Regions from separate parts of the Clostridium sp. 001 genome, predicted to be linked through region 1. Evidence: a T-box and tRNA genes for the amino acid it is inferred to sense, from the RefSeq annotation. Region 1 holds a T-box; the other regions hold tRNA genes.
What was found. A T-box is a leader RNA that pairs with one kind of tRNA and senses whether it is charged. The one in region 1 lies ahead of leuS (leucine--tRNA ligase), so its partner is inferred to be a tRNA-Leu.
Positions count from the first base shown of each region.

Region 2: it encodes a tRNA-Leu, which carries the amino acid that the T-box ahead of leuS (leucine--tRNA ligase) is inferred to sense. The anticodon was not compared.
Region 3: it encodes a tRNA-Leu, which carries the amino acid that the T-box ahead of leuS (leucine--tRNA ligase) is inferred to sense. The anticodon was not compared.

Region 1 is NZ_CP020473.1:2,666,818-2,672,895, reverse strand. Features, by position in the region: gene fba (class II fructose-1,6-bisphosphate aldolase) at 1-454, shown strand, start outside; gene B5S50_RS12620 (class IV adenylate cyclase) at 583-1,113, shown strand; gene B5S50_RS12615 (DUF5685 family protein) at 1,122-2,000, shown strand; gene B5S50_RS12610 (J domain-containing protein) at 1,984-2,565, shown strand; gene B5S50_RS12605 (hypothetical protein) at 2,596-3,114, shown strand; tRNA gene B5S50_RS12600 (tRNA-Gln) at 3,191-3,265, shown strand; T-box leader at 3,367-3,573, shown strand; gene leuS (leucine--tRNA ligase) at 3,696-6,078, shown strand, end outside.
Region 2 is NZ_CP020473.1:1,270,559-1,276,636, reverse strand. Features, by position in the region: gene B5S50_RS05700 (helix-turn-helix transcriptional regulator) at 1-148, shown strand, start outside; gene B5S50_RS05695 (hypothetical protein) at 135-515, shown strand; gene B5S50_RS05690 (MFS transporter) at 803-2,245, shown strand; gene B5S50_RS05685 (hydroxyacid dehydrogenase) at 2,252-3,193, shown strand; tRNA gene B5S50_RS05680 (tRNA-Leu) at 3,266-3,352, shown strand; gene B5S50_RS05675 (DUF1819 family protein) at 3,554-4,162, shown strand; gene B5S50_RS05670 (DUF1788 domain-containing protein) at 4,240-4,824, shown strand; gene brxC (BREX system P-loop protein BrxC) at 4,851-6,078, shown strand, end outside.
Region 3 is NZ_CP020473.1:1,377,229-1,383,306, reverse strand. Features, by position in the region: gene B5S50_RS06225 (hypothetical protein) at 1-335, opposite strand, end outside; gene polA (DNA polymerase I) at 671-3,301, shown strand; gene coaE (dephospho-CoA kinase) at 3,326-3,949, shown strand; gene B5S50_RS06210 (lytic transglycosylase domain-containing protein) at 3,969-4,556, shown strand; tRNA gene B5S50_RS06205 (tRNA-Leu) at 4,611-4,695, shown strand; gene B5S50_RS06200 (alpha/beta hydrolase) at 4,871-5,908, opposite strand; gene B5S50_RS06195 (FAD-dependent oxidoreductase) at 5,973-6,078, opposite strand, start outside.

The sequences.
Region 1 (6,078 bases):
CTTTGTAAACAGAACAGGTATAGATTCCTTAGCAATAGCTATAGGTACTTCCCATGGCGCATTCAAATTTCCACCAAACTTCAAACCTAAATTAAGATTTGACATACTTGAAAAAGTTCAGGAAAAACTTCCAAATTTCCCTATAGTACTTCATGGTGCTTCAGCTGTAGATCAAGAAGCAGTAGCAACTTGCAATAAGTATGGAGGAAATTTAGCTGGTGCTAAAGGAATACCAATAGATATGCTTAGAAAAGCTTCTTCAATGGCTGTATGCAAAATAAACATGGATACTGACTTGAGATTAGCTATGACTGCTGCTGTGAGAAAAACTTTTGGAGATAAACCAGAAGTTTTCGATCCAAGAAAATACTTAGGTGCAGGAAGAGATGCAATACAAAAAGTAGTAGAATCCAAAATAGATAATGTACTTGGTTCTGCAAATTCCTTAAAATAAAAAATAAGAGGCTTCCTTATTAGGTTTAAGGGGGCCTCTTATTAAATTTTTATTAATTTAACCTTTATATATTAACTTTTATGGTATAATTCAAAATAACAATAGTTTTTTCATAGGGAGTGAATTCTTTGGAAGAATGTGAAACAAGAATAATAAAAATAGATTCTGACCATATAAGGCTAAAGCTAAAACAGATGAAGGCTATAAAAGTCAAAATGGAGAATCAAACAAATTGTATATACGACTTTGAAGATGGACGTCTTATAAAAAATAAAGGTTATGCCAGAATAAGAATTGTAGAAGATCTACTTCACAATTCGACTCATTTTTATATGACTACTAAAAAGCTTTTAAGTCAGGAAAAATATAAAGTAATGGAAGAGAATGAAACTGAAATACTTGACGCAGAAGCAGGCAAAAAAATATTTAAATCACTTGGACTAAACTTACTCCAATCTATAAAAAAGTATCGGGAAAGTTACAAATATAAAAACAGCTTAGTTGAAATAGACATAAATGACACATCCTTCTGTCCTTTCCCCTATATAGAAATAGAAACTAAAAGTGATGAAGAGTTGAATGAATTGGTAGAATTGCTGGGGTACTCCATAAAAGATACTACCTCTAAAACTATATATGAAATATTAAACGGGAAATAGGAGCCTCTATGTTTGGTTATGTAACTCCATATAAAATGGAGCTTAAAATAAAGGATTATGAAAAATTCAAAGCTTATTATTGCGGATTATGCAGGTCTATAAAATGTAACATTGGAAATGTTCCCAGAGTATCTCTAAATTATGACATGACTTTTCTTGCACTGCTTTTGGACTCTTTAGAAACTGGTGAACAAACTTATGTAAAAAAAAGATGTATCCTTCATCCCCTGCAAAAAAAGATTATTTTAAAAGATAATGATTCTTTGAAGTATGCAGCTTTTTGCAATATATACCTAAGTTATTTCAAACTTTTAGATGATGTAGTCGATGACCATTCTTTTAAAAGCAAGGTATTATCGGTTTGTCTCAAAACATATTTTAACAAAGCAAATGAAAATCATAAAAAGGTTTTTATACATATAAAAGGCAACTTAAGCAAGCTTTATGAACTTGAAAAGAAAACTAATAATAAATCCATAGATATGATAGCTCATCCTTTTGCACATCTTACTGGACTTATATTAAGTTCTTTTAAGTATGAAAAAATTAAAGAGGAACTGTATTTCTTTGGATATAACCTTGGGAAATGGATATATATTATAGATGCCTTAGATGATTTACATGATGATATGTCAAAGGGAAAATTTAATGTTATAAACAAATGTTTTAACGTGGAAAATTTAAACTATGAAAGATTTTCTAAAGAAATAGAAACTAGAATTGATTTCATTTTAGGTACTTGTGCTGCACAGTGCATGAATACTTTCGAAAAACTTCCTATAAAAAAGAATGAAGAATTACTACATAATATATTACAATATGGACTTTTAGATAAGATGGATAAAGTTTTTAAAAGGGGTGTTTACAAAGATGAAAAATCCATATGAAGTACTTGAAATAAATGAAAATGCTTCAAAAGATGAAATAAAAAAGGCTTATAGAACCTTAGCTAAGAAATATCATCCTGATCAGTATGGTAACAATCCACTTAAGGATTTAGCCGAGGATAAAATGAGAGACATAAATGAAGCCTATGACTATTTGATGAAAAATGAAGGGACAAATACATATAGTAGTGGAAGCAGTGATACCTATACTGGCAGCAATTCTAGCACATATCAGTCTGTAGAAAATGATATTTATAATGGGAATTTAAGCAGTGCAGAATCAAAACTCATGGGAATAAATACAAGAGATGCAGAGTGGCACTACCTCATGGGAATTTTAAATACTAGAAAAGGCTGGTATGACCAGGCTAGCACTAATTTAAGCACCGCCTGCAGTCTTGATCCAAATAATTTTAAATATCAAGATGCATTAAACAAGTTAAGAGGCATGAATAATTCCTATAGACAGCCTTATTATGACAACAGGAGAAAAGACCCTGATATATGTAACATCTGTGCTACATTATATTGTTTGGACTGCTTATGTGGAGGTGGAAATTGCTAAAATTATCAATTTAAAAAGAGGTGGGTGTAAATGACAAGAACTCAAAATAAAACCTCCAATATAACTAAAGGAGGTTTTTTAACTACCTTAGGAGTCATCTTAATATACTTAAGTGGTATAGTGCCAATAAATAAGGCTTCTCTTCTGGCTTTGGCTTCTTTTATCATACCATTATCGGTGCTCGTTACAAGTCCCAAAAACGCTATTACTATTTATGCAGCTACTTCCTTACTCTCTCTTTTAATATGTGGGTTTAAAATTACAGTGCTTTCCTACATAGTATTTTTTGGTCTCTATGGATTAATAAAATATTTTGTTGAAAAACTCAGGAAATTACCTCTTGAAATTATAATAAAGCTTGCTTTTTTTAATATATGTTTGTTAGTGCTATTTTTACTTTACAGCCTGTTTTTCCCTGGTCTTTTAAAGATAAAAATAAATCCTTATTTGATTGTATTAGGTGCACAAATAGCATTTCTAATATATGACTACTTATTAACCTTATTTATAAATTATGTTAACAGATATATTTTAAAAATAGTAAAATAATATTGTATTTAATAATAAACTATTGACATATGAATTTATGGTGATATAATGTTTATTGTTGAGGCTTACATAATAATGCCCATTCGCCAAACGGTAAGGCACCTGTCTCTGGAACAGGTATGTGTTGGTTCGAATCCAGCATGGGCAGCCAAGAGAGAACTCTTTATTTTAGGAGTTCTTTTTTAAAATAAAATTTAGAAATAAATTCTTGACAGAAAACTGTTTAATATTATAAAATGAGAAATAAACTAATATTTAGCTTTGAAAAAGGAACAGTAGTATTTATATCACTAAAGAGAGCTGTTGTTAGGTGAAAAACAGCGTGAACAGAATATGAACTCACCTTAAGAGCTTATCTGAAGAAAATCAGATACGGTTTAAACCGTTATTTTTTGAGTGAAACCAGTTTATGGGTTTAATTAGAGTGGTACCGCGGAAGTTAAATCTTTCGTCTCTTGATTTTAAGAGATGAGGGATTTTTTTATATTCTAGCAACAAATAAACACCACAATTCTACTAGACTTCTTTAGCTTACAAAAGCGTAAAGGCTATATTAAATTACAAATAAAGGAGAAGATATTATGTACAGTATCGAAACTGATAAAAAATGGCAAGCAAAATGGGAAGAAACATCACTTTATAAATTTGACGATAACAATTTAGATAAAAAATTATATGTACTGGAGATGTTCTCCTACCCTTCAGGTAGTAAACTTCATGCAGGACATTGGTTTAACTATGCTCCTGTAGACTCCTGGGCAAGGCTTAAGAAAATGCAGGGATATAATGTGTTCCAACCAATGGGTTTTGATTCTTTTGGTCTTCCTGCAGAAAACTATGCTATTAAAACTGGAATACACCCAAGTGATTCCACAGAAAAAAATATAGCTACTATGGAAAAACAACTTAAGTCTATGGGTGCAATGTTCAACTGGGAAAACGAAGTAATTACCTGTCGTCCTGAATATTATAAATGGAATCAGTGGTTATTTTTGCAATTATATAAACATGGTTTAGCTTATAGAAAAAATGCCCCTGTAAACTGGTGCCCTAGTTGTAAAACAGTACTTGCAAATGAACAGGTACAAGATGGATTTTGTGAAAGATGTGGTACCGAGGCAACTAAAAAGGATTTAACTCAATGGTTCTTCAAAATTACAGATTATTCAGAAGAACTTCTTCAGTGCCTAGATAAGCTAGATTGGCCAGAAAAAACAAAAGCTATGCAAAGACATTGGATAGGTAAATCCACCGGTACAAATGTAACTTTTAAAGTAGCAGCTTCCGATATTGAGTTCAGTGTATTTACCACAAGAGTTGATACCTTATTTGGTGTTACTTATGTAGTTTTATCACCTGAAAATACCTTAGTTGATAAATTAACCAAAGAAGAATACAAAGATGAAGTAGAAAAATATAAAGAATCAGCTAAGAAACAAAGTGAAATCGAAAGACAATCAATTACAAGAGAAAAAACTGGTGTATTCAGTGGTTCTTATGCTATAAATCCTATAAATGGTAGGAAAGTTCCTATATGGATAGGAGATTATGTACTAAATACTTATGGTACTGGTGCCGTAATGGCAGTTCCTGCCCACGATGAAAGAGACTTTGCATTTGCAACAAAATATAAGTTACCTATTGAAAGAGTTATAGAAGGTGGAGATTCCTTACCTTATGTAGAACATGGCAAGATGATAAATAGCGGTGAATTCAATGGTCTAACTACAAAAGAAGGCAAAGAAGCTGTAACTAAAAAACTTGAAAGTGTGGGATTAGGATCTGGGAAAGTAAATTACAGACTAAGAGACTGGTTAATTTCAAGACAGAGATATTGGGGAACCCCTATTCCTATAGTATATTGCGAAAAATGTGGAATAGTTCCTGTACCAGAAGATCAACTGCCAGTTGAACTCCCTTATAATGTAGAATTTTCTCCTGATGGTAAGTCTCCTCTTTTAAAATCAGAAGAATTCATGAATACTACATGCCCTTGCTGCGGAGGTCCAGCAAAAAGAGAAGCCGATACTTTAGACACATTTGTATGTTCTTCCTGGTATTACTTAAGATATGTTGATAACAAAAACAGTGAAAAACCTTTTGATAAAGCTAAAATAGATAAAATGCTTCCAGTAGACATGTACGTGGGCGGCCCTGAACATGCTTGCATGCATCTTCTGTATGCACGATTTATTACTAAAGCTCTTAGGGATATGGGATTCTTAGACTTTGACGAACCTTTCCTATCTCTTAGACATCAAGGTATAATACTTGGTCCTGATGGCCAAAAAATGAGTAAATCAAAGGGAAATACCATAGCTCCAGATGACTGTATACAAGAATACGGTTCTGACGTATTTAGGATGTATTTGATGTTTGGATTTGACTACAGCGAAGGTGGAGCTTGGAACGATGATGGAATTAAATCCATAAGTAAATTTGTAGATAGAATTGAAAGAACTATCTCTTCCGTAAAAGAAATTATAGAAAGTGGAGATACCGGAAAAGCTTCTATGGATACTGCCGAAAAAGAACTTAACTATACAAGAAACTTTTCAATCAAGTCTGTATCAGAGGATGCTAATAAATTTCAATTTAATACATCTATAGCTAGAATTATGGAATTTACAAATGCACTTTCCAAGTACATTCAGCAAAAAGATAAAAATATATCGCTGCTAAAAGATACTGTAATTGATTTTGTAAAAATCATAGCACCTTTTGCACCTCACTTTGCAGAAGATCAATGGGAATCCTTAGGAAAAAGCTATTCCATATTTAATGAAAAGTGGCCTGATTTTGAACCCGATGCACTTATAAGAGATGAGGCAGAAATAGCCATTCAGATAAATGGTAAAATCAAGGCTAAAATAAATGTATCCACAAACTTGAAAGAAGACCAGATAAAAGAGTTATCTCTTTCTAATGAACATATCAAATCCCTTTTAAAAGGTAAAGATATAA
Region 2 (6,078 bases), 1.4 Mb from region 1:
GGAAGTATCAAGACAAACAATTGGATCACTTGAAAATGGACGTTATAATCCATCTATATTGCTAGCTTTTAAGATTTCTAAATTTTTTAATGTGAGCATTGAAGAAATATTTATTTATGAGGAGAGTTCAGAAAATGAAAACTTTTAATTATGTATTTATTGTGGCAGTAGTTGTAATGTTACTTAGTTCAGCAGTTGGTATGTTTTTTGTAGGTGGATATACGTCTAAAACTATACCTTTAATTCTTATGGCAATGGCTGTGGCTTCAGTTATTAGTAACATACATTATAAATTTATTTTGAAACAAAAAGATAAAGATGAGCGAAATATTGCCATTGAAAACAGAGCTAAGGCAAAAGCTTTTGATGTTATGGAAATAGTATTTGGCATTCTTGTAATTGCATATGTTTTTTTTAGAGCTAATTTATTTATAATTTTTCTTGTGATTGCAGCATATTTGGTTATTTTTGCAGTCTATATGGTATGCTTTTCTAAATATCACAAGGAAATGTAAAAAGTAACAGATAGTGAAAGTAAAAACTTATTAACAATGAATAATAAGATGGTAACTTTGATTAAACTAACTAGTAACATATATAGATACAGGCTTATTTTGATAAACAGAGTTCTTGGCATCAGATGGAGTTTTGACTCAACCTGATGTTTAGAAATCGTTATCCAGGGACGTAGCTGCCCTTTACTCTCACTTGGATAAGTGAGAGTATTAGAGCAGGTAGTCATCGGATAAAAAGCTTGAAAGATTAAAGGGATAAAAAGCATTTGTGAGGGGATGAGTGAAGGTTGAAAAAAATTGAAAGTGAAATGAACAAAAAAAAGTGGCTGATACTGATTACAGTTGTTTCTGCTACATTTATGTCAACACTTGATGGCAGCATTGTAAATGTAGCACTGCCGGATATGGCATCTAAATTAAATGTAGGAATGTCAGGTATTACATGGGTTGTTACCAGTTTTTTAATAACTGTTGCAGCAACTATTTTAATATTTGGAAGGCTTGGAGATATGATAGGAAAGACAAAAGTTTTTAAATTTGGAATCGTCATTTTTACCATAGGTTCGCTGCTGTGCGGGCTTACAAGTTCACTGCCATTACTTGTAACAGCAAGAGTTATACAAGCAGTAGGAGCATCAGCTACGATGGCTACTAATCAGGGAATCATAACTCACGTTTTTCCGGCTAACGAGAGGGGGAGGGCACTTGGAGTTTTAGGTACATTTGTGGCATTGGGTTCTATGGCAGGTCCTCCAATTGGGGGAATTATTGTTTCTGCTATAAGCTGGGAATATATATTTTTAATAAACATACCAATAGGAATAATTGTATTTATACTTACATTGAAGATATTTCCTAAAGTCCATACTACTTCTGATGAAAAACTAGATATAAAAGGAGCTTTACTATTTGTAGTAGCTACAGTTTCGCTGTTTGGAGCATTGGGACAAGGCCAGGTAAAGGGATATGACAATGCATTTATAATTTCAGCTTTTGTAATTTCATTTATAACTTTCGTATTGTTCATTATAGTAGAACATAAAATAAGCATGCCGATTTTGCAATTGAGTATTTTTAAAAACAGTTTATTTTCAATAAGTATAATATGTGCTTTTATTTCATTTATTGCAATTAGTGCATCCAATATAATACTGCCTTTTTATTTTCAGGATACATTGAAATTTTCGCCGGCAGCATCTGGAATGCTCATGATGGTATCTCCTATTGTTTTGTCTGTAGTGGCTCCCTTTAGTGGATACATGTCAGATAAAATTGGATCTGAAATACTTACCTTGTTTGGGCTTAGTTTTACAAGTTTGGGGTTGTTTTTCATATCCAGTTTAAATGAAAGGTCTTCTGTAATTTTGATTATAGCTTATATAGTAATTATGACTCTAGGAAATGGAATGTTTCAATCTCCTAACAATTCGCTAGTTATGTCTACTGTTAGTAGAGATAAGCTTGGAATAGCAGGAAGTGTAAATGCCCTTATTAGAAACTTAGGATTTGTTCTAGGTACATCTCTTTCCACTTTATTACTTTACAACAGAATGAGTTACAAAATCGGGTACAGAGTGGTGGATTACATAAAAGGCAGAGATGATGTTTTTATTTATGGCATGAGATCAGTGTATATAAGCGTTGGCATTATGTGTTTATTTGGAGTTTTGATAACCGCATTAAGACTTTACTATAGTAAAAAATTAAGGGGATTATATATGAAAGGGTGATTTTGTATGAGTTATAGAGTTTTGATTACGGAAAATATATATGAAGAAGGCAAAGAATATCTTAGAAGTCGTGGGTATGAATTAAAAATGGCTTCTGATATTTCAGAAAATGTTTTGGTAGAGGAAGTAAAAGATTGCGATGCAATATTAGTTAGGATGGCAAATATTACTGAAAAAATTATGAAATCAGGAACAAAGTTGAAAGTCATATCTAAGTTTGGTGTTGGAGTAGATAATATAGATGTTGAAGCTGCATCAAGTCTTGGAATAAGAGTTACCAATTCTCCTGAATCCAATAAAAACAGTGTTGCTGAGTATACTATGGGACTTATATTAGTACTTGCAAAAAAACTACTTATTTATGATAGAGAACTTAGAGATGGAAATTTTGAAATAAGAAAAAGTTTTGGAATGGATCTTGAAGGTAAAACCCTTGGAATTATAGGTGTTGGTAATATCGGAAAACTTGTTGCTTTAAAGGCCTCAAAAGGGTTTGGCATGAAAGTTATAGGATTCAAGCGAAATATAACTTCAAGTCAAATAGATAATATAAAACTTACTGGAGATTTAGATTATGTACTTAAAAATTCTGACTTTTTAAGCTTGCATGTTCCACTTACAGAGAAAACAAAAGGTATGATAGGAAAAAGGGAGCTGTCTCTTATGAAATCTAGAGCTTTTCTTATAAATACGGCACGGGGAGAAGTGGTTGATGAAGATGCCTTGCTTGAGGTGCTTTTGAAAAATAAAATTGCTGGAGCTGCCATTGATGTATTTAAAGGAGAAGAACCATCAAAAGATAATCCCCTTTTTAAACTTGAAAATGTAATTGTAACGCCTCATACTGCAGCACATACAGAAGAAGCAGGTATAAGAATGTCTGTTCATCCCGCCATTGGTATAGATGAAGTATTAAGTGGCAGAGAGCCTTCTTGGTCAGTGAATTAAGTTTGATGTTAAAAAAGTTTAGATAAATGCTTGACCTTGGGTAGTATTTATGGTATTATAATTTCGTTGCTTGCCGAAGTGGTGGAATTGGCAGACGCAACGGATTCAAAATCCGTCGTTGGTGACAACATGCGGGTTCGACTCCCGCCTCCGGCACCATGAATATCAACATTTAAGAGCATTTTGGAATTTATTCCAAAATGCTCTTTTTGGGTTTATGTCCTCCAAATGTCCTCCAAAAAAATATCACAAATTAAAACAGATTAAAACAAAATAGCAAAAACCTGTATGTAGTTTAAAAGAAATATTATGCTATAATAATAGAAAGTATAAATTTTGGGACCGAAGGAATGGTAAAATATGACTAAACAATTAGAATATAAATCTACAATAAAATCGATGCCTTACCTTTATATAGAAACAAAAAAGGCTGCAAGCCTTATTTTAAAAGGATTTAATGATTTTCAAATAAAAAATATGTCCATTAAAGAAAATATTTTTCAGATGAAATCTGAAGCACGAAAAAAGGAAATTGCGTCAATAACATTAAAAAGATTAAAGAGTTTAGATGAATTCCTACTTGATAAATTAGTGAATGGGGATTTAGAAACGAGTAAGCAAATTGTGATTTATATGATTATGAAAACTGATAGGTTATTTTTTGAGTTTATGAGCGAAGTTTATAGGGATAAAAATATCTTGAGGGAAAAATATATTATAGATAGTGACTTTAATGTTTACTTCCAAAGAAAATGCGAACAAAGTGATACTGTAGCATCATGGAAGGAATATACCTTTTATAAAATTAAACAGGTGTTTATTAGAATCCTTTTTGAAGCAGGATTCATTAAAAATCAAAAGGGTGATAAGGAAATAACTATACCAATAGTAGACTGTGACTTAGCACAACATTTAAAAGAAATAGGTGACGGTATATACTTAGAAGTGATGTTAGGACATAAGTCATAAGTAGAAGTTATATGAAAAACTTGTAAATGATAATGAGGCTAGACTAAGTTGTTAAAATGCCTAGAGGAGAGTTAAAAATGAAAACAATATATCAAAGATTAGATGAAATAATACCTAAGATTACAGATAAATCCTTTAGGGAAAGCATGGGACTAGGTAATGAAATGGGTTATTATATATTTGATTATGAACCTAAGTATGAACTTTTGGTAAGAGATCATATTGAGTTCATAAAACAAAAGATTAGTGATGAATACTCTGATATTAATATAAAAGAATTTGATTTATATGAAATAATACTAGATATAATGGATAAAAAAGGATATTTGCAAAAAAACATTGAAATGGAGAAGAAAAAAGGCAGCAAATATGTTTTTAATGCTATTAGAAAATCACTTAGATTGACTCTTAAAAATGATATGGTTTTGGATTATATAGTAAATAGAGTTGAACCTAATGATATTGTGTTTATAACTGGTGTTGGCAAAGCATGGCCAATTATGCGTTCACATACAGTATTGAATAATTTACATAATGCAATTGATCAAGTGCCTGTAGTTATGTTTTTCCCAGGGGAATATGATGGCTTAGAATTGATTTTATTTAATGAGATCAAAGATGATAATTATTATAGGGCATTTCAATTAATAGATAAATATTAAAGACTGAGATACGGAGGGGTTTAAGCATGGAACTTAAGAAGATGTTCTTAAAGGATATAGAAAGGGATATAAAAGGAGTTATTAAAGTAGGACAGGATGATGACTCCGATATTTTTCAAGAACTAGATGAATATGTAGTTACAAATGAATTACTAGGACATTTTGGTGACTTTTTTGAAGCATATAAAAAGGGTATATTAGATCATACAGATAAAATGGGAGTTTGGATATCAGGTTTCTTTGGTTCTGGTAAATCACATTTTCTAAAAATATTATCATATTTGCTTGAGAACAGGGTGGTAAATGGAAAAAAGTCTATTGAATACTTTGATAATAAAGTTTACGATCCAATGGTTGTGGCAGATATGAAACAGGCAGGGGATATTACAGCAGATGTTATTTTATTTAATATTGATTCAAAGAGTGAATCAGATTCTAAGGCAGACAAAGATTCCATATTAAAAGTATTTAATAAGGTGTTTAATGAAATGCAAGGCTTTTGTGGTTCTATACCATGGGTAGCAGATTTAGAAAGACAAATGGTTAAAGATGAAGTGTATGAGGATTTTAAGGCAGAGTTTGAAAAGATATCAGGGAGCATTTGGGAAGATGCAAGAGAAGATTTTTTCTATGAGGAAGACTCTATTGTAGATGCATTATCTAAAACTACTAAAATGAGTGAAGAAACAGCAAGAGATTGGTACAATAAAGCAGAAGAAAATTATAGTTTAAGTATAGAGAAGTTTGCTCAAAGGGTTAAAGAGTATATTGAAACAAAAGGTAAAAATCATCATGTACTTTTTTTAGTGGATGAGATTGGACAATACATAGGCAGCGATTCTCAGTTAATGCTAAATTTGCAAACAGTCGTTGAAGATTTAGGAACATACTGTGGTGGTAAAGCATGGGTTATCGTTACTAGTCAGCAAGATATAGACTCTGTAACAAAGGTAAAAGGAAACGATTTTAGTAAAATTCAAGGCAGATTTAATACTAGATTGTCACTATCATCTGCAAATGTAGATGAAGTAATTAAAAAGCGTATACTACAAAAAAAACCAGGAGCAGCAGATTCATTGAAATTGCTGTATGAAGATAAGTGTTCTATATTAAAGAATTTAATAACCTTTTCAAATGATACGGCAGAAATGAAAGTATATGAAAACGAAAATGATTTTGCCGAAGTGTATCCATTTATACCTTATCAGTTTAATTTACTTCAATCGGTATTTACAGGAATTAGAATACATGGTG
Region 3 (6,078 bases), 1.3 Mb from region 1:
GGACATAATCTAAAAAAGAGACTACTGTCAAAATCACTGTATTTTATATTGTTTTCAGTGTAATTGTCATATTGATTTTTGAAAAAAGTTCCTTTTACCCTGATATCATAACTTTCTACACAATTTGGAATAGAAGATAAATAGTATATAAAATTTATGTTTCCATTGTTTATTATATTTTTAATATCTACTAGATTGTATTTTGGAAAGTACCAGCAGCAACCTCTGTTTTTTATATTTGTGTAGGATATGGATTCTACAAAATTACTGCAGTTTCCGCAAATATCACATTTAAATAGAGGAATGTTGTTTGTAAATTTATAGCTTAGTAACATATAAAAGCCTCCTTGAAAATAGACTGCAATTAGTAATACATAGGATATTTATATATATACATATATTTAGTATAGAAATTAAATAGAAAATATTTTGGACCTGAATTGCTATATTAAAGATTTTTAATTAGTTGAAATTATTAATTGCAGTGAAAGTAAAAATTAATTATAGAATTATTAATTTGTACATGATATAATTATAATTTTAATGTGTTTATATTAATTTTAGAATAAGATAAAAATTTTTACAATACTTTATTTCTAATTTACAATAAAAATGATACTATATATAGAGTGTACAGTTTCTTCATAAATGAAATTTTGGAGGTAATTCAATGAATGATGAAAAGTTGCTGATATTAGATGGACATAGTTTGATGCATAGGGCATTTTATGCACTCCCAGATTTAACTAATCTAGAAGGAACCCATACAAATGCAGTTTATGGTTTTTTAAATATGCTTCTTAAAATGAAGGAGGAAATTAAACCAGATTATGTAGTATGTACTTTTGATAGAAGTGCACCTACTTTTAGACATAATAAATACAGTGAATATAAAGCCGGAAGAAAAAAGATGCCTCCTGAATTATTAGAGCAATTTCCAGTAATTAAGGAAATATTAAAAATGATGTCCGTAAGTATTTTTGAAATAGATGGATTTGAGGCAGATGATCTTATGGGAACACTATCTGTCTTTGCTGAAAAAAATGGTATACAGGTCTATATAGTTACAGGAGATAGGGATGCCCTTCAGCTTGCTACAGATAAAGTAAAGATAGTTATCACTAAAAAAGGTATCACTCAAAAAGAGGTATATGATAGCGATAGAATGATAGAAGAGTATGGGGTAACTCCTACACAGTTTATAGATGTTAAAGGCCTTATGGGCGATACATCAGACAACATACCGGGGGTTCCTGGTGTAGGGGAAAAAACTGCTTTTAAATTAATAAAACAATATAAGAGTATAGAAAATGTATATGAAAATATAGAGGATATAAGTGGAAAAAAGCTAAAGGAAAACTTAAAAGATAATATGGAGCAGGCTATTTTTAGTAAAAAACTTGCAACTATTATGACTAATGTACCTGTGGAAATGGATCTTGAGTCTATTGAGTCAAAGGAAGAGTATGATGCACAGGGATTAAAGAAGATGTTTGAAAAACTTGAATTTAAATCTTTGATAAGCAAAATTCATGGGCTTAACGAAATCCAGGAGGATAAAGCACAAGAATTTGATGTTGAATTTACGGAAATAGATACTTTAAACAAGTTTAGTGATTTTGTAAATTCTTTAAAAAATAATGATTTAGTATATATAAACTTTAAGGTGGAAGACGAGGAAAGTTATTCTAGAAATTATATAGATAAGGTATTTATAAGTTTAAATGAAAAAAATTTTCAGATACATATAAATGAAATATATAATGAAGATAAAAATAAAGCAGTAGAACTTTTTAAGCTTCTATTTGAAAATGAAGATATATCCAAGGTAGGATATGATGTAAAAGTTCCTTGCAGCATATTATATAAAATGGGTATAAGATTTTTAAAATTAGAATTTGATATAAAAATAGCAGCTTATCTTATAGATTCATCGAGACCTGACTATGAACTTAAGGATATTATAAGGCAGTATACGGGAGTTGAAATTTCAAAAGATGACGAAAAACTTTTTGCTAAGGAAACTGTGCTTTTTAGTAAAGTTTATTCCGAGCTTACAAAGAAAATAGAAGAAGCTCATATGGAAGAGCTTTTGTATAAAGTGGAACAGCCTCTTATATACGTGCTTGCATCTATGGAATGTGAAGGCTTTAAAGTTAATAAAGATAAGCTTGTGGAACAGGAAGGTAAATTTAAAGTTGAAATAGATAAAGTACAGAAAGAAATATATTCTCTTTCTGAAGAAGAATTCAATATAAATTCTCCAAAACAGCTTGGGAAAATTTTATTTGAAAAGTTGGATCTACCTGTAATAAAAAAGACTAAGACGGGATATTCCACTAATGCAGAAGTACTTGAAAAATTAAAAGATAAACATCCTATAGTTGAAAAGATAATTTACTATAGACAGCTTACTAAATTGTATTCAACATATATTGAAGGACTTAAAGCAGTAATACAGGAAGATGACAAAATTCATTCCAGTTTTAATCAAACGGTAACAACTACGGGAAGACTTTCAAGTACAGAACCTAATCTTCAAAATATACCTATAAAATATGAAATGGGTAAAGAGATAAGAAAAATATTTGTTCCACAAAATGAAGACTGTGTTATACTTTCAGCAGACTATTCACAGATAGAATTGCGAGTACTTGCTCATATTGCTGATGATGAAAATTTGATAAGTGCATTTATAAATCACAGTGATATTCACACAAAGACTGCTTCAGAAGTGTTTAAGGTACCTATAGATGAAGTTACATCTGCGCAGAGAAGCAATGCTAAGGCAGTAAACTTTGGTATAGTCTATGGAATAGGTGACTTTAGTTTGGCTAAAAATTTAAAAATATCTAGAAAAGAAGCAAAGCTTTATATAGACACCTATTTTGAAAGATATCCGAAGGTAAAGTTATATATGGACGATATAGTAAAAGAGGCTAAAGTAAATTCTTATGTTACTACACTTATGAATAGAAGGAGGTTTATACCTGAGATAAAATCTTCAAATAAAATAGTGAGGTCATTTGGAGAAAGACTTGCAATGAACACACCTATTCAAGGCAGTGCAGCGGACATAATAAAAATAGCTATGGTAAATGTGTATAGAAGATTAGAGGAGAGTAAATTAAAAAGCAAACTAATACTTCAAGTACATGATGAACTGATTCTAAATGTATATAAAGAGGAAATTGATAATGTAAAATCTGTAGTAAAAGAAGAAATGGAAAAAGTTTTACAACTGAAAGTTCCTCTTGAAGTGGATATAAGTGTGGGAAGTAATTGGTACGAGGCTAAGTAAATTAGTATAAAGGGGAAGAAAACTGTGATTAAAATAGGGCTTACTGGAGGTATAGGAAGCGGAAAAAGCACTGTTTCTGATATACTAAGAGAGCACGGCATAAGTGTAGTGGATGCAGATATTATAGCTAGGGAAGTAATTGAAAAATATCCTGTAATAATTGAAAAAATTAAAAATATTTTTGGAGAAATATTTATTGATCTTTCAGGTAAACTTAAAAGAAAAGAATTTGGAAATTATATATTTTCTAATGAAGGAGAAAGAACTAAATATGAAAGTATTATAATGCCTTTCATTAAAAATGAAATATTAAAAAAAGTAGAAGAATTAGAACAAAAATGTGAAAAAATTTGTGTTATAGATGGAGCTACCCTCATAGAAAATGGATTTTGTAGTTATTTGGATGAAATGCTATTAGTTTGGGTAAATAAAGGAGTACAGATAAGCAGAGTAAAAAGTAGAGATAAATTAACGGAAGATCAAGTGCTTAGCAGAATAAACTCTCAGATGCCTTTGGAAGAAAAGAAAAAGTATGCGGACTTTGTATTAGATAATTCTAATACCTTAGATGAAACTAAAACACAATTAAAGGAGATATTTATAAGAATAAGCAGAAAATATGGGGGGGTGAAGTGTCCTAAAATATAATTTTTAAGACACAAAAAAATTGAGGTTTCTAAAAAAAGTAGCAATAGTTATAATACTAATAATGGTAGCTGTATTATGTGTAAAAAGTATTGCAAGATATTGTTATCCATTAAAGTATTCAACTTATATAGCAAAATATGCAAAACAATATGATTTAGATCCCTACTTTGTAATGGCTGTGATTAAGACAGAAAGTAACTTTAAAGAAAACGTAAGATCTAACAAAAATGCCATAGGACTTATGCAGATAACTCCAGATACTGCAGAATGGGCTGCAGATAAGATGGGAGTATCAAATTTCCAAGATAACATGTTAAATGATCCTGAGTTTAATATAAGAATGGGATGCTGGTATTTGAATAATTTGAAATCAGATTTTGATAACAATATGGATTTAATTTTGGCAGCTTATAATGGAGGTAGGGGCAATGTAAAAAAGTGGTTAAAAGATTCTGATCATTCTAAAGATGGAAAGAATATACAATACATACCTTTTAAAGAAACGGATAAATATATTAAACGTGTAAAAGTAAATTACAGGGTATATAAGTACTTATATAAAAATTTGCAGATAAATACTTCTGTAATAATTGTAAGTTTTTTGTAATCTTAAATTTTAGTTGACAGTTTCATAAAAAGTTAGTATAATATCTATTGTAATGCGAGGGTGGCGGAATAGGCAGACGCGCACGTTTGAGGGGCGTGTGAGTAACATCGTACGGGTTCAACTCCCGTTCTTCGCACCATTTAAGAAATGTTAGGCAAGTTTAAAACTTGCCTTTTTTTATTTGTCCGATGACTACCTGCTCTAATACACCTACTTCTCCAAGTAGGTGTAAAGAGCAGCTACGTCCCTGGATAACGAGTTCTAAGCATCAGGTGGAGCCAAAACTCCATCTGATGCTTAGAACTCTGTTTATATTATTTATATTTGTGAAACTCTTTTTGAAGGTAGAGAGAAATCTCATTTAAGGCTTTCTCTGATTTATTTGTTATTTTACTCATTGAAATAAATCCGTGGGGTACACCATTGTACCGGGTAACTTGTGTATTTATTCCTGCCTCCTTTAACTTTTTACCATAAGCTTCACCTTCATCTCGGAGGGGATCAATTTCTGCTGTTATTATAAGTGTGTCAGGTAACTTTTTGAAGTCTCTAGCTAAAAGAGGAGATGCATAAGGATTTTTTCTATCCTCTTTTTGGGGAACATATAGTGAGATATACTTTTCCATATCCTTTTTTGAGATGTTAAGATCATTGGCAAAATAGGACCAGGAGTTACTATTTAATTGAAATATATTTGTAGATGGATATATTAGTACATCACAAGCTACAGGAGGACCATTTTTATCTCTTGACATGAGAGAAACTGCAGCAGAAAGATTTCCGCCTGCACTGTCCCCTGTAAGTGCTATGTATCTTCCATCTCCATTTATACTTGATGCATTTTTATGAGTCCATTGGAGTACATTATATATATCATTAACTGCAGCAGGAAAAGGATTTTCTGGAGCAAGGCGGTATCCTACAGATATTACTATTGCATTCGTATTCTGCGAAAGTTTTCTGCAAATACTATCGTAATTATCAATACTTCCTCCAATCCAGAAACCACCGTGAGAGTAAATAATAATAGGGAGTTTGCTGCTATCTTTAGGGGTATATATACGTATTGGTATTTTTTCAGAGTTTACCTTTATAGTAGTGTTTTTTATATTAGAAAATGGTATGGGCTTATTAGACCATTTAGTTGATTGAGTATTTAAGTATTCTCTGATTTCTTTTATTGATTTATCATTTATTGAGTTAGGGGTTAAAATTTTGTTTAAGTGTAATTTTACTGCAACATAAGTATCAAGTTTACCACTACTTGTTTTAGTTAAATTTTCAATAATAAAAAAACCCGCTGCTATAATTATAAATAGAATAACTGATATTATTTTAATAAATTTTTTCATTTTCTTTACATCCTCCGCCCATTGTGGAATTCAGTAATATGCATTTCTGCTGAAACAGAATATATTAAACAATGTTTGGATCAGGTTTATTTGGCTTTTCTCTAAAATGATTTAATCTACGGTGGGTAGGACCTTCTACTACATCACCTTCGTAGCTGAATCTAGAACCA